DNA from 3 places in the Citrobacter sp. CFNIH10 genome. Region 3 is predicted to be linked to each of the others. Evidence: predicted binding sites of a transcription regulator. Region 3 holds the regulator's gene; each other region holds the start of a gene.

Region 1 (4,911 bases), 2.0 Mb from region 3:
CTATGGATTCAGTTAACGATAGTGCAACGAATTGCACTGGGTTTCCCCATTCGGACATCGCCGGTTATAACGGTTCATATCACCTTACCGACGCTTTTCGCAGATTAGCACGTCCTTCATCGCCTCTGACTGCCAGGGCATCCACCGTGTACGCTTAGTCGCTTAACCTCACAACCCGAAGATGTTTCACTTCTGATTGCGAAAATTTGAGAGACTCGAACACACCATTAACAGTGTGTCGTTTCAATTTTCAGCTTGATCCAGATTTTTAAAGAGCAAATATCTCAAACATGACTCGCTGAGTCAGTTTTGAGATACAAAGGCCGGCGACTTTCACTCACACAAACCAGCAAGTGGCGTCCCCTAGGGGATTCGAACCCCTGTTACCGCCGTGAAAGGGCGGTGTCCTGGGCCTCTAGACGAAGGGGACACTGAAGTCTGCTTCGGCAAGACGCCTTGCTTTTTACTTTTCATCAGACAATCTGTGTGGGCACTACAAAGGCAGGTTCTTTAAGGTAAGGAGGTGATCCAACCGCAGGTTCCCCTACGGTTACCTTGTTACGACTTCACCCCAGTCATGAATCACAAAGTGGTAAGCGCCCTCCCGAAGGTTAAGCTACCTACTTCTTTTGCAACCCACTCCCATGGTGTGACGGGCGGTGTGTACAAGGCCCGGGAACGTATTCACCGTGGCATTCTGATCCACGATTACTAGCGATTCCGACTTCATGGAGTCGAGTTGCAGACTCCAATCCGGACTACGACATACTTTATGAGGTCCGCTTGCTCTCGCGAGGTCGCTTCTCTTTGTATATGCCATTGTAGCACGTGTGTAGCCCTGGTCGTAAGGGCCATGATGACTTGACGTCATCCCCACCTTCCTCCAGTTTATCACTGGCAGTCTCCTTTGAGTTCCCGGCCGGACCGCTGGCAACAAAGGATAAGGGTTGCGCTCGTTGCGGGACTTAACCCAACATTTCACAACACGAGCTGACGACAGCCATGCAGCACCTGTCTCACAGTTCCCGAAGGCACCTATCCATCTCTGGAAAGTTCTGTGGATGTCAAGACCAGGTAAGGTTCTTCGCGTTGCATCGAATTAAACCACATGCTCCACCGCTTGTGCGGGCCCCCGTCAATTCATTTGAGTTTTAACCTTGCGGCCGTACTCCCCAGGCGGTCTATTTAACGCGTTAGCTCCGGAAGCCACGCCTCAAGGGCACAACCTCCAAATAGACATCGTTTACGGCGTGGACTACCAGGGTATCTAATCCTGTTTGCTCCCCACGCTTTCGCACCTGAGCGTCAGTCTTCGTCCAGGGGGCCGCCTTCGCCACCGGTATTCCTCCAGATCTCTACGCATTTCACCGCTACACCTGGAATTCTACCCCCCTCTACGAGACTCAAGCCTGCCAGTTTCGAATGCAGTTCCCAGGTTGAGCCCGGGGATTTCACATCCGACTTGACAGACCGCCTGCGTGCGCTTTACGCCCAGTAATTCCGATTAACGCTTGCACCCTCCGTATTACCGCGGCTGCTGGCACGGAGTTAGCCGGTGCTTCTTCTGCGGGTAACGTCAATGGCTAAGGTTATTAACCTTAACCCCTTCCTCCCCGCTGAAAGTACTTTACAACCCGAAGGCCTTCTTCATACACGCGGCATGGCTGCATCAGGCTTGCGCCCATTGTGCAATATTCCCCACTGCTGCCTCCCGTAGGAGTCTGGACCGTGTCTCAGTTCCAGTGTGGCTGGTCATCCTCTCAGACCAGCTAGGGATCGTCGCCTTGGTGAGCCGTTACCTCACCAACAAGCTAATCCCATCTGGGCACATCCGATGGCAAGAGGCCCGAAGGTCCCCCTCTTTGGTCTTGCGACATTATGCGGTATTAGCTACCGTTTCCAGTAGTTATCCCCCTCCATCGGGCAGTTTCCCAGACATTACTCACCCGTCCGCCACTCGTCAGCAAAGCAGCAAGCTGCTTCCTGTTACCGTTCGACTTGCATGTGTTAGGCCTGCCGCCAGCGTTCAATCTGAGCCATGATCAAACTCTTCAATTTAAGTTTGATGCTCTTAGAATTAAACGTCGTAATGAATTACGTGTTCACTCTTTGAGACTTGGTATTCATTTTTCGTCTTGCGACGTTAAGAATCCATGTCACTCTGAGTGCCCACACAGATTGTCTGATAAATTGTTAAAGAGCAGTTGCGACGCGCTTTAGCGCTCTGTCGCGAGGTGGCGTATATTACGCTTTCCTCTTTCAGAGTCAACCCTGATTTTCAGGATTTTTCTCTTCAACCGAACCGGCTGTTTGTGTGAAGTGATTCACATCCGCCGTGTCGATGGAGGCGCATTATAGGGAGTTCCCGGGCATCCGCAATAGAAAAGTTGCAGAAAAATGACTGACTGCTGCATTCCCCAGCAAAACCCCGCCTTATACCCTTTTACACACAGACTTATCCACAATCGTCGGGATCTTTGAGCGGATCTTCCCTGCCGTTAACGATCTATATAGAGAGAAAATCAGAACCAGAATCGAAAAAGAAAAATTCGCGAGCGTTGCGCAAACGTTTTCGTTACAATGCCCCCGCAAAACAAGGATGCCCCGTAAGGGGCGTTAGCTAAGTTTTTCACGAAAAATTCAGCTAACGCTCTCTGTTATCGTCAAATCCAGGGGATTTACCATGCAACAACGTCGTCCAGTCCGCCGCGCTCTGCTCAGTGTTTCTGACAAAGCTGGTATCGTCGAATTCGCCCAGGCACTTTCCGCACGTGGTGTGGATCTGCTGTCGACAGGGGGCACTGCCCGTCTGTTAGCAGAGAAAGGTCTGCCGGTGACCGAAGTTTCCGATTACACCGGTTTCCCGGAAATGATGGATGGACGCGTCAAAACCCTGCATCCTAAAGTACACGGCGGTATTCTCGGTCGTCGCGGTCAGGATGACGGGATTATGGAACAGCACGGCATCGCCCCCATCGACATGGTGGTTGTTAACCTTTATCCGTTCGCCCAGACCGTTGCCCGCGAAGGCTGCTCACTGGAAGATGCTGTAGAGAACATCGACATCGGCGGGCCGACAATGGTGCGCTCTGCTGCAAAAAACCATAAAGATGTCGCAATCGTTGTAAAGAGCAGCGACTACGACGCCATTATTAAAGAGATGGATGCCAACGACGGTTCTTTGACCCTCGATACCCGTTTCGACCTCGCGATTAAAGCCTTCGAACACACCGCCGCTTACGACAGTATGATTGCCAACTATTTTGGCAGCATGGTTCCGGCCTATCACGGTGAAAGCAAAGACGCCGCGGGTCGCTTCCCGCGGACGCTGAACCTGAACTTCATTAAGAAGCAGGATATGCGCTACGGTGAAAACAGCCACCAGCAGGCTGCATTCTATATAGAAGAGAACGTACAAGAAGCCTCCGTTGCAACCGCTCAGCAGGTTCAGGGCAAAGCGCTCTCCTATAACAACATCGCCGATACCGACGCCGCGCTGGAATGTGTGAAAGAGTTCAACGAGCCAGCCTGCGTTATCGTCAAGCACGCGAACCCATGCGGCGTTGCCGTAAGCACCTCTATTCTGGATGCCTACGATCGCGCCTACAAAACCGACCCAACATCTGCCTTCGGCGGCATCATCGCCTTTAACCGCGAACTGGATGCTGAAACGGCGCAGGCCATCATCTCCCGTCAGTTTGTCGAAGTGATCATCGCTCCATCAGCGACCGATGAGGCGCTGAAAATCACCGCTGCCAAGCAAAACGTGCGCGTTCTGACCTGCGGTCAGTGGGCTGAGCGCGTGCCGGGCCTGGACTTCAAACGTGTTAACGGCGGTCTGCTGGTACAGGATCGCGATCTGGGTATGGTCACTGCTGGTGAGCTGCGCGTGGTGACGAAGCGCCAGCCGACCGAACAGGAACTGCGCGACGCGCTGTTCTGCTGGAAAGTCGCGAAGTTCGTTAAATCCAACGCCATTGTTTACGCCAAAGAGAACATGACTATCGGTATTGGCGCAGGCCAGATGAGCCGCGTCTACTCCGCTAAAATTGCCGGGATCAAAGCCGCTGATGAAGGTCTGGAAGTGAAAGGTTCCGCGATGGCGTCCGACGCCTTCTTCCCGTTCCGCGATGGTATTGATGCTGCTGCCGCTGTTGGCGTGAGCTGCGTGATCCAGCCAGGCGGTTCCATCCGTGATGATGAAGTCATTGCCGCTGCTGACGAACACGGCATTGCGATGATCTTCACCGACATGCGCCACTTCCGCCATTAATGGAGCGAGACATGAAAGTATTAGTTATCGGAAACGGCGGGCGCGAGCACGCTCTGGCGTGGAAAGCCGCTCAGTCACCAACAGTGGCAACCGTATTTGTTGCACCGGGTAACGCCGGCACCGCGCTGGAACCGACGCTGCAAAACGTCGCGATCGGCGCAACCGATATTCCGGCACTGCTGAACTTTGCCCAGAGTGAAAAGATTGACCTGACGATCGTCGGCCCGGAAGCGCCGCTGGTGAAAGGCGTGGTCGATACCTTCCGTGCGGCGGGCCTGAAAATCTTCGGTCCAACCGCAGGCGCGGCACAACTGGAAGGTTCAAAAGCGTTCACCAAAGATTTCCTTGCACGTCACCAGATCCCGACGGCCGAATATCAGAACTTTACGGAGATCGAACCAGCTCTCGCTTATCTGCGTGAGAAAGGCGCGCCGATCGTCATTAAGGCTGACGGTCTGGCTGCCGGTAAGGGTGTGATTGTCGCAATGACGCTGGAAGAAGCCGAAGCCGCCGTACATGATATGCTGGCTGGTAACGCGTTTGGCGACGCGGGTCATCGCATCGTGATTGAAGAGTTCCTCGACGGCGAAGAAGCCAGCTTTATCGTGATGGTCGACGGCGAGCACGTCTTGCCGATG
Region 2 (4,911 bases), 1.0 Mb from region 3:
GCTCAAGACGGCGCCCGAACGGATCGTCAATCACGGCGATAGCGGCCTGCGTCATGCGTTCGCGCAGGCATTCCGGCAGATGGTTAGCGCCGATCATCCGGCCTTCATCTTCCAGCACCCAGCGCGTGGCCTGCTTTTTGAGCAGCGTCACCGCCAGCAGATTTTCAAAACTGGCCTGACTGAGCTGGGGTTCCAGCGTGCGTCCAAAAGAGGAGCCGCGATGATGGGCTAATCCCTCAAGATCTACGCCGTTTTCCTGCTTTTGCACCAGTTGTGTTTTTCCATTGCCGGTACAGCCGCCAATTAGCACGATCGGTTTTTGGACCTGTTCTTCCGTGGCGGCAATCGCGGCCTGGCGTAGCGCTTTGTAGCCACCGTTGATCAACGGGTAATCCACGCCGGATTCACGTAGCCACTGCTGGACAATGTGCGAACGCTGACCGCCCCGGGCGCAGCAGAGATAGCCTTGCGGGTGTTGCCGGCAGGCTTTGCGCCAGGCAGCCAGACGCTGCTGGCGAATCTCGCCGCAGACCAGTTGATGACCGAGCTCAAGTGCAGCTTCTGGCCCCTGGCGTTTATAGCAGGTACCCACGGCGGCACGCTCGTCATCATTCATTAAGGGTAAATTTATCGCGCCCGGTATGGCACCCTGCTGAAATTCAACCGGCGCGCGGACATCGATTAAGGGCGTATCGGCAGTAAGGATCGCGCGATAGTCCGTTCCATCGTTCATGAGAAATCCTGAAGAAGACAAACAGCAATGGACGGGATTTTACGCGCGGAAGGAGAGGGCGGGGAAGTATAAGTTAAACTTCCCCGCATTTTAGGCTTACTTGAACTGAGTTTGCGCCCAGAAGATACCGCTGGCGTATTCCGGCGGCAGCAACGGCGCGAGGGCTTCCAGCGTGGCGCTCAGGCGCGCGGTATCGCTGTCGGTCAGATTCAGATGACCCACTTTACGCCCCGGACGCACCTCTTTGTCGTACCAGTGCAGATGCACTAACGGCAGTTTCAGCCAGTCGTAGTTCAGATCGCTGCCAATCAGATTCACCATTACCGACGGACTGTCCACCACCGGTGACGGCAGCGGCAGGCCGGTAATCGCCCGCAGATGCAGCTCAAACTGGCTGATGCTGGCGCCGTTTTGCGTCCAGTGACCGCTGTTGTGCACGCGCGGGGCCAGTTCGTTGATCAGCAGACCTTCCGGCGTAACAAAGCACTCCATCGCCATCACGCCAACGTAACCCAGCTCCTGCATGATGGCCGAAAGCATGGATTCGGCCTGCGCTTGTTGCTTCGCGTCGGCTCGAGGGAAGGCGACGCTGGTGCGCAGAATACCGTCCTGATGCAGGTTACGCGTCAGCGGGTAGAACACCGTGCTGCCGTCATGCGCGCGTGCGCCAACGAGCGACACTTCACCCGAGAAATTAATGCCTTGCTCAACAATGCATTCGCCGTAGTTATCGTCAGGCAGTTGATCGGTTTCACTGGCGCGTAAACGCCACTGACCACGACCGTCATAACCACCGACACGACGTTTCACGATCGCCAGTTCGCCTAAACGCTGAAAGACAGCAGGCCATTCGCTTTTGTCGGCCAGCAATTGCCATGGCGCGGTCGCCAGGCCGAGCTTATCGAAAAGCTGTTTTTGCGTCAGGCGATCAGCAATAATTGGGAATACATCACGGTTAACGAAAGCCGGATGACGCGCCAGTTCACGTGTTAACGCGGTTTCCGGCCAGCGCTCGATTTCTGCGGTAATCACGCTTTGCTGAAAAGGCACGGCAGCCGGTTCCGCATCCAGCCCCACCGGCCAGACGGCGATACCCAGCGGTTCACCGGCCTGACGGAGCATCCGGCCTAACTGCCCGTTGCCCAGTACGCAAACCTGTTTCATGCCGCACCTCGCGGATCCGGATTCTCCAGCACCTCATCCGTTTGCGCCTTGCGCCAGTCGTTCAGGCGCTGATGCAATGCCTTATCATGCGTCGCCAGAATCTGCGCCGCCAGCAGCGCCGCGTTAGCCGCGCCCGCTTTACCAATTGCCAGTGTACCGACCGGAATACCGCGCGGCATCTGCACGATCGAGTACAGGCTATCGACGCCGCTCAGCGCCGCACTTTGTACCGGAACGCCCAATACCGGCACCAGCGTTTTCGCCGCAATCATACCTGGAAGATGGGCAGCGCCACCTGCGCCAGCAATAATTACCTGATAGCCGTTCTCTTCGGCGCTTTCGGCAAAGCTAAACAGTTTATCGGGGGTGCGGTGGGCAGAAACCACTTCTACGTGATGTGGGACATCCAGGATTTCAAAGATTTCGGCGGCGAACTGCATGGTAGCCCAGTCGCTTTTGGACCCCATCACGATGGCGACACGCGCCGGATTATTGCGGGAAGACATGCGTCTGAAAACTCCTGTGGTGCGGGACACGCTGCTTTTGAGGCCACAGAGAATAGCACGATACAACGCCAAGGAAAACGGTTGCGTAGCTGGATTTTAAGGCTTCCTGCGATGTCAAAACAGATTTCGCTGGAAACGTACCGGTTCTAACAGAAGCGGATCAACCCCCTCTGTGCCCCCTGACAAAAAGGGACTCTGTGGATCATGCTTTTTGAAATTGCTGTTGGCTTGATGTTGATTGTAAGTCGCGTAGCAATATTGACATCCACTCACTGTTGAAAGCGGGTATATCGGTGCGACGGCTGGCACTAATGATCATCGCGAGTATTCCAGTCAATAATGAGGGGGCTTTTTCTCAAAACGGGAAAGCGATCAGTTCCACATCGTCCGGCGTGACTTTAACCATCGATCCTTCCGTATGCCAGGCACCTAACACGACGCGAAAGGCGGGTTCGCCATTAGCCGTGAGCGGGTGGACATCAGGACGGTGAGTATGGCCGTGAATCAGCCACTGGGCATGATGTTTTTCCATCTCTGCGATCACCGCATGTGGGTTGACGTCCATGATTTCCAGCGATTTGCTGCGGTTAGCAGCTTTACTGTCGGCACGCATTCGGGCGGCCACGCGTTTGCGAATACACAGCGGCAGGGCGAGGAACAGCGTTTGCAGCCAGCGTTGATGGACTTTTGCGCGAAATGCCTGATAACCCGCGTCATCGGTGCACAGCGTATCGCCGTGCAGGATAAGCACCCGGCGACCGTACAGATTGAGCACTTTTTCCTGGGGGAGCAACGTCATGCCGCTTTCGCAGGCGAAGCGTTTGCCAATCAGGAAGTCACGATTACCGTGAATAAAGAAACAGGGGACGCCGGAATCAACAACCGCTTTAATAGCGGCAGCGATTTCACGATGTAACGGGTTGGGATCGTCATCGCCAATCCACGCTTCGAACAGGTCGCCCAGGATATACAATGCGTCGGCCTGACGGGCTTCACCCGCTAAAAAACGCAGAAAACCGGCGGTGATCGCCGGTTCTTCCGTGCAGAGATGAAGATCTGCAATAAACAGTGTCGTCACGATTACTCGCTGACGGTCACGTTTTCGATAATGACGTCTTCTTTCGGTACGTCCTGGTGCATGCCGCTGCGACCGGTAGAAACACCCTTGATTTTGTCAACCACGTCCATCCCTTCAACCACTTCCGCAAAGACGCAGTAGCCCCAGCCCTGCATGCTTTCGGCGGAGAAGTTCAGGAAGTCGTTGTCGGCAACGTTGATGAAGAACTGCGCCGTTGCGGAGTGCGGAGCCTGAGTACGCGCCATTGCCAGCGTACCACGGGTGTTTTTCAGACCGTTGTTGGCTTCGTTTTTGATAGCGTCTTTGGTGGCTTTCTGTTTCATGCCAGGCTCAAAACCGCCGCCCTGAATCATAAAACCATTGATCACACGGTGGAAAATGGTGTTGTTGTAAAAACCTTCGCGGCAGTAGTCCAGGAAGTTTTTAACTGTTTCAGGCGCTTTATCATCAAACGTTTTGATTACGATATCGCCGTGATTAGTGTGGAAAGTAACCATTTTTGCATCCTGTTCCGATATAGTAGTGCTTTAACCCAACTAAGGGTCAGAGTTAGGGAGGTGTTATAGCATAACCGCACGCTGCGATCACCTCGCAAAGTGTGCTGCTTCCCGTCCGAATTATGGGTATTATACAGACTTTGTTATCCACACACGTCTTACACGGAATCTTCGATGTTAAAAATCTTTAATACACTGACGCGCCAAAAAGAGGAATTCAAACCCATTCATGCCGGGGAAGTCGGCATGTACGTGTGTGGTATTACCGTTTACGATCTCTGTCATATTGGTCATGGCCGTACGTTTGTGGCGTTTGACGTGGTGGCGCGCTATCTGCGCTTTCTGGGCTACAAGCTGAAGTACGTGCGTAACATCACCGATATCGACGATAAAATCATTAAACGCGCAAATGAAAACGGCGAAAGCTTTGTGGCGCTGGTGGATCGTATGATCGCCGAAATGCACAACGACTTTGATGCGCTAAATATTCTGCGTCCGGACCTGGAGCCGCGCGCGACTCACCATATCGCTGAAATCATTGAAATCACTGAACAGCTGATTGCTAAAGGTCACGCCTATGTGGCGGATAACGGCGATGTGATGTTCGATGTCCCGACCGACCCAAACTACGGTCAATTGTCGCGCCAGGATCTGGACCAACTGCAGGCCGGCGCGCGCGTGGATGTGGTCGATGTGAAACGTAACCCGATGGACTTCGTGCTGTGGAAAATGTCCAAAGAGGGCGAGCCGAGCTGGCCGTCACCGTGGGGCGCAGGCCGTCCTGGCTGGCATATTGAATGTTCCGCGATGAATTGCAAACAGCTGGGTAATCACTTTGATATCCACGGCGGCGGTTCTGATCTGATGTTCCCGCATCACGAAAACGAAATTGCCCAGTCCACCTGTGCGCATGACGGTGAGTACGTGAACTAC
Region 3 (4,911 bases):
GTCATCGCGAGCCCGGGTGGTGGGCTTTAAAAACAGGGCGGGCAGCATCAGCAGCAGCGTGATGAAAAACAGCGTGGCAAAGATCGCCTGCCAGGAAAGATGGGTCAGAATCCAACTGCCTAATAACGGCGCCAGTGCAGGAGACAGCCCGACCAGCGGCATGATGGTCGCGAAAATGCGGTTAATTTTATGAGAAGGATAGTAATCGGTAACCAGCGCCTGCCAGATGACGGTCGCCGCGCAGACTCCCACGGCCTGAATAAAACGCAGTACTAACAGGCCCGTTGCGCTCTCCACCCACAGCATACCCAGGCTACCGAGGGCGAAGACAGACAGACCCAGCAACAGGATCGGTTTACGGCCATAACGGTCAGAGAGGGGTCCCCACAGCAGTTGGGCGACGGCAAAGCCTGCTAAAAACAGACTCAGGCTGGCGCTGACGGCAGAGGCCGGTGTTTGCAGGTCAGATTGAATGGCGGCAAAAGCGGGCAAATACATGTCGGTTGCCAGAAAACCCAACACGCTGAGCCCTGCCAGCCAGACTAAAAACCCTTTTCCTGGTTGCATAGTTGTACTCTAATTTTGATTAATCACACTGGCGCAGAGTGTAGGGAGTGAATTTGGGCTTGTGAAACGGTAATATTTGTTTATTGCATTCAAAAATTTTGTAGGCAGATTATGTGGTCAGAATATGCGCTGGAAGTGGTCGATGCCGTGGCACGCAACGGGAGCTTCAGTTCCGCGGCCCAGGAGTTGCACCGGGTGCCTTCAGCGGTCAGCTATACGGTTCGCCAACTGGAAGAGTGGCTGGCCGTCCCGCTTTTTGAACGTCGCCATCGTGATGTGGTGTTAACCCCGGCGGGCGCCTGGTTTTTGAAAGAAGGCCGCTCTGTCATCAAAAAAATGCAGATCACGCGTCAACAGTGTCAGCAGATCGCTAACGGCTGGCGTGGGCAACTCCCCATTGCGGTGGACAATATCGTGCGCCCGGAACGCACGCGGCAATTGATCGTCGATTTCTACCGCCACTTTGATGACGTGGAACTACTGGTCTTCCAGGAGGTGTTTAATGGCGTGTGGGACGCGCTGTCAGATGGTCGGGTCGAACTCGCCATCGGGGCAACCCAGGCGATCCCGGTTGGCGGACGATACACTTTCCGCGATATGGGTAAGCTGAGCTGGTGTTGTGTCGTTGCCAGTACGCATCCGCTGGCCGCCATGAGCGGGCCGTTAAGCGATGACACGTTGCGCAACTGGCCGTCGCTGGTGCTGGAAGATACCTCCCGCACGCTGCCGAAACGCGTGACCTGGCTGCTGGACAATCAGAAGCGGGTGGTGGTGCCGGACTGGGATTCTTCCGCGACTTGTATCAGCGCCGGACTCTGTGTCGGCATGGTCCCGACACATTTCGCCAAGCCGTATCTCAACAAGGGGCAGTGGGTCGCGTTAAATCTGGAGAATCCTTTCCCGGATGCGGCCTGTTGCCTGACCTGGCAGCAGAATGATATGTCACCTGCGCTGATCTGGCTGCTGGATTATCTGGGAGACAGTGAAACGCTGAACAAAGAGTGGCTGCGGGAGCCCGATGAGACTCCCGCAGAAGAGGCTTAACGACGGTAGTCGCGGAACGGGCCATCCGCCACGGAGCGGCGCTCCACCAGGCGCGGGTGGACTTCAATAGACTGCGACTCTTCGCGTTTATTGACGATACGGTCCAGTAACATATTAAAGGCCGTCTCACCCAGTGAATCTTTCGGCTGGTGGATGGTGGTCAACGCTGGTGTAAAGAAGCGGGCGTTGCGCACGTTGTCGTAGCCAATCAGCGACACGTCCTGCGGGACGCGCAGACCCATCTCATCAGCGGCGCAAAGGGCGCCCATCGCCATGACATCGCCGCCACAGAAGACCGCCGTTGGGCGATGCGCCTGCGACAGAATTTGCTGCATGGCGCGGTAGCCGGATTCCGGCTCGAAGTCGCCTTGAACAATCCAGTTTTCAGGCACTTTAATCAGCGCTTCATCCATCGCTTTCATAAATCCGGCCAAACGGCCTGCGCCGGTGTTACGCTCCATCAGTCCTGGGATCACGCCAATTTCGCGATGTCCACGCTCGACGAGGTAACGGCCTGCCATGTAGCCGCCCTCGAAGGCGTTATCAATCACCGTATCAGTGAAGTCGGCTTTGGCTTCGCCCCAGTCCATCACCACCATTGGGATATGACGATATTCTTCCAGCATCGAGAGCAGGGGATCGGGGTATTCGGAACACATTACCAGCAGGCCATCAACGCGTTTTTGCGCCATCATCGACAGATAGGCACGCTGCTTTTCCAGGTTGTTCCAGACGTTGCCGAGGATCAGGGTATAGCCCTTCTGGAAGCAGTTCTTCTCAACCGCTTCAATAATTTCAGCAAAATAGGGGGCTTCGCTGCTCGTCGCCAGCAAACCGATAGATTTGGTATGGTTAACTTTCAGGCTACGGGCAACCGCGCTGGGGGAATAGTGCAATTCTTTGATTGCCGCCCACACTGCATTGCGTGTTTCTTCAGCGACGAAACGCGTTTTGTTAATTACGTGTGACACGGTTGTAGTGGAAACGTTTGCGCGCTTCGCTACATCTTTAATTGTTGCCATTAAATCTCACTCCAGACCCAACCTGAACATTAAATTACGCCAAGTAAACGTTTGCCTTTACTCATCCTGTGCCCAACGTCAGGGCTGCGGCACGCCGGGAAACGACACGGAACGTCAGGAAGGGGTCAATGGCCGGTACGCTAATCAAGTAAGCGTCGAATTTTGTCTGATCTTTACGAAAAGGGGAAGTATTAAAAGCACATATCACTCTAAATCGTGGGAGATTTTTACACTCAAGTGTGTAAAAATGCGCTATATCACTTTTTGTGTGGGTATAAAAAGGAGAAAAGTTGATGAGCACCGATCTGAAATTTTCATTAGTGACCACGTTTATTGTCCTGGCTTTAATCGTTGCGGGCGGCCTGACGGCGGCACTGCACTGATCCCCTCGGGGGAGTTCCTGCTCCCTCGAACCTCCCGCCATATTGTTATTGAATTTGCAAAAGTCTTTTGTATTTTTGTTAACTTCTCTTTTTTTGTGATTGATGTCATGCTTTTGACTCTTTGTTAAGCATCGCGCCCTGTCGCGAAGAGCCGGAGTCATCACTGCATGAAAATCAATTATCCGTTACTGGCGCTGGCCATTGGTGCGTTTGGCATCGGTACCACCGAATTCTCGCCAATGGGTCTGCTGCCCGTCATCGCGCGTGGCGTTGATGTGTCTATTCCCGCGGCAGGTATGCTGATTAGTGCCTATGCGGTCGGCGTGATGGTCGGCGCGCCGTTGATGACGCTGTTGCTGTCACATCGCGGACGCCGTAATGCGCTCATTTTTCTGATGGCTATCTTTACGCTCGGTAACGTGCTCTCGGCGATTTCACCGGATTACACCACGCTGATGTTGTCACGTATTTTAACCAGCCTTAACCACGGCGCATTCTTCGGCCTGGGCTCGGTGGTGGCGGCAAGCGTGGTGCCGAAGCACAAACAGGCGAGCGCCGTTGCGACCATGTTTATGGGGCTGACCATCGCCAATATCGGCGGTGTGCCGGCGGCGACCTGGCTGGGTGAAACCATCGGCTGGCGAATGTCGTTTATGGCGACAGCGGGGCTGGGGGTTATCTCGATGTTGAGTCTCTTCTTATCATTGCCAAAAGGCGGTGCCGGGGCGCGCCCGGAAGTGAAAAAAGAGCTGGCGGTGCTGATGCGTCCTCAGGTGCTCTCCGCGCTACTGACTACCGTACTGGGAGCGGGCGCCATGTTCACGCTCTATACCTATATTTCGCCTGTTCTGCAAAGCATCACCCATGCGACACCGGCCTTTGTGACCGGGATGCTGGTTCTGATCGGTGTGGGCTTCTCCATTGGCAACTACCTCGGAGGGAAACTGGCCGATCGCTCGGTTAACGGCACGCTGAAGGGCTTTTTGCTGCTGCTGATGGTAATTATGCTGGCGATCCCTTTCCTGGCGCAGAATGAACTGGGCGCGGCGGTCAGCATGGTGGTCTGGGGGGCGGCAACCTTTGCGGTCGTCCCTCCGTTACAAATGCGCGTCATGCGTGTGGCTCATGAAGCGCCGGGTCTCTCATCTTCCGTGAACATTGGCGCGTTTAACCTTGGAAATGCGCTGGGCGCTGCGGCTGGCGGGGCCGTCATTTCAGGCGGATTAGGTTACAGCTTTGTTCCTGTGATGGGGGCGATTGTGGCGGGTATGGCGCTGTTGCTGGTGTTTATCTCGGCGAGAAAACAACCTGAACAGGTGTGCGTCGCCAGTTAACGGCAGGACAAAAACGCAGAAGGGATTCCCTTCTGCGTTATCTTTTTTACGCGGCGAAGTTCTTCGCTACAAACTCCCAGTTTACCAGCGCCCAGAAGTGTTCCAGGTAGCCAGGACGCGCATTGCGGTAGTCAATGTAGTATGCATGCTCCCATACGTCGACGGTCATCAACGGCGTGGCGTCGGTGGTCAACGGCGTGCCAGCGTTGGAGGTGGAAACGATAGCCAGCTTGCCCTCTTTTCCTTTAACCAGCCAGGTCCAGCCAGAGCCGAAGTTTTTGATCGCCGCGTCGGTAAATTGCGCTTTGAACTCGGCAAAGCTGCCGAAAGAGGCGGCAATCGCGTCAGCCAGTTCGCCGGTTGGCTCGCCACCAGCATTCGGTGCCAGGCAGTTCCAGTAGAACGTGTGGTTCCAGACCTGAGCAGCGTTATTGAACACGCCGCCTTCCGAACTGCGTACGATCTCTTCCAGTGATTTCCCTTCAAAGGCGGTGCCTTTGATCAGGTTGTTCAGGTTGGTGACATAGGTCTGATGGTGCTTGCCATAGTGATATTCCAGCG

What was found. The regulator PurR, encoded in region 3, represses purine synthesis genes. The targets are predictions, from matches to a motif close to CANGCAAACGTTTGCNTG.
Region 1: the regulator PurR is predicted to act here: its motif matches at 2,560-2,577, upstream of purH (bifunctional phosphoribosylaminoimidazolecarboxamide formyltransferase/IMP cyclohydrolase).
Region 2: the regulator PurR is predicted to act here: its motif matches at 2,474-2,491, upstream of purE (5-(carboxyamino)imidazole ribonucleotide mutase).

Annotation. Positions count from the first base shown of each region.
Region 1 is NZ_CP026216.1:1,656,956-1,661,866, reverse strand. It holds rRNA gene C2U53_RS11420 (23S ribosomal RNA) at 1-168, opposite strand, end outside; tRNA gene C2U53_RS11415 (tRNA-Glu) at 355-430, opposite strand; rRNA gene C2U53_RS11410 (16S ribosomal RNA) at 517-2,058, opposite strand; gene purH (bifunctional phosphoribosylaminoimidazolecarboxamide formyltransferase/IMP cyclohydrolase) at 2,684-4,273, shown strand; gene purD (phosphoribosylamine--glycine ligase) at 4,285-4,911, shown strand, end outside.
Region 2 is NZ_CP026216.1:2,646,033-2,650,943, forward strand. It holds gene mnmH (tRNA 2-selenouridine(34) synthase MnmH) at 1-733, opposite strand, end outside; gene purK (5-(carboxyamino)imidazole ribonucleotide synthase) at 830-1,897, opposite strand; gene purE (5-(carboxyamino)imidazole ribonucleotide mutase) at 1,894-2,403, opposite strand; gene lpxH (UDP-2,3-diacylglucosamine diphosphatase) at 2,759-3,481, opposite strand; gene ppiB (peptidylprolyl isomerase B) at 3,484-3,978, opposite strand; gene cysS (cysteine--tRNA ligase) at 4,153-4,911, shown strand, end outside.
Region 3 is NZ_CP026216.1:3,662,379-3,667,289, forward strand. It holds gene punC (purine nucleoside transporter PunC) at 1-567, opposite strand, end outside; gene punR (DNA-binding transcriptional activator PunR) at 679-1,611, shown strand; gene purR (HTH-type transcriptional repressor PurR) at 1,608-2,633, opposite strand; gene C2U53_RS21530 (YnhF family membrane protein) at 2,927-3,016, shown strand; gene C2U53_RS21535 (MFS transporter) at 3,184-4,350, shown strand; gene sodB (superoxide dismutase [Fe]) at 4,397-4,911, opposite strand, start outside.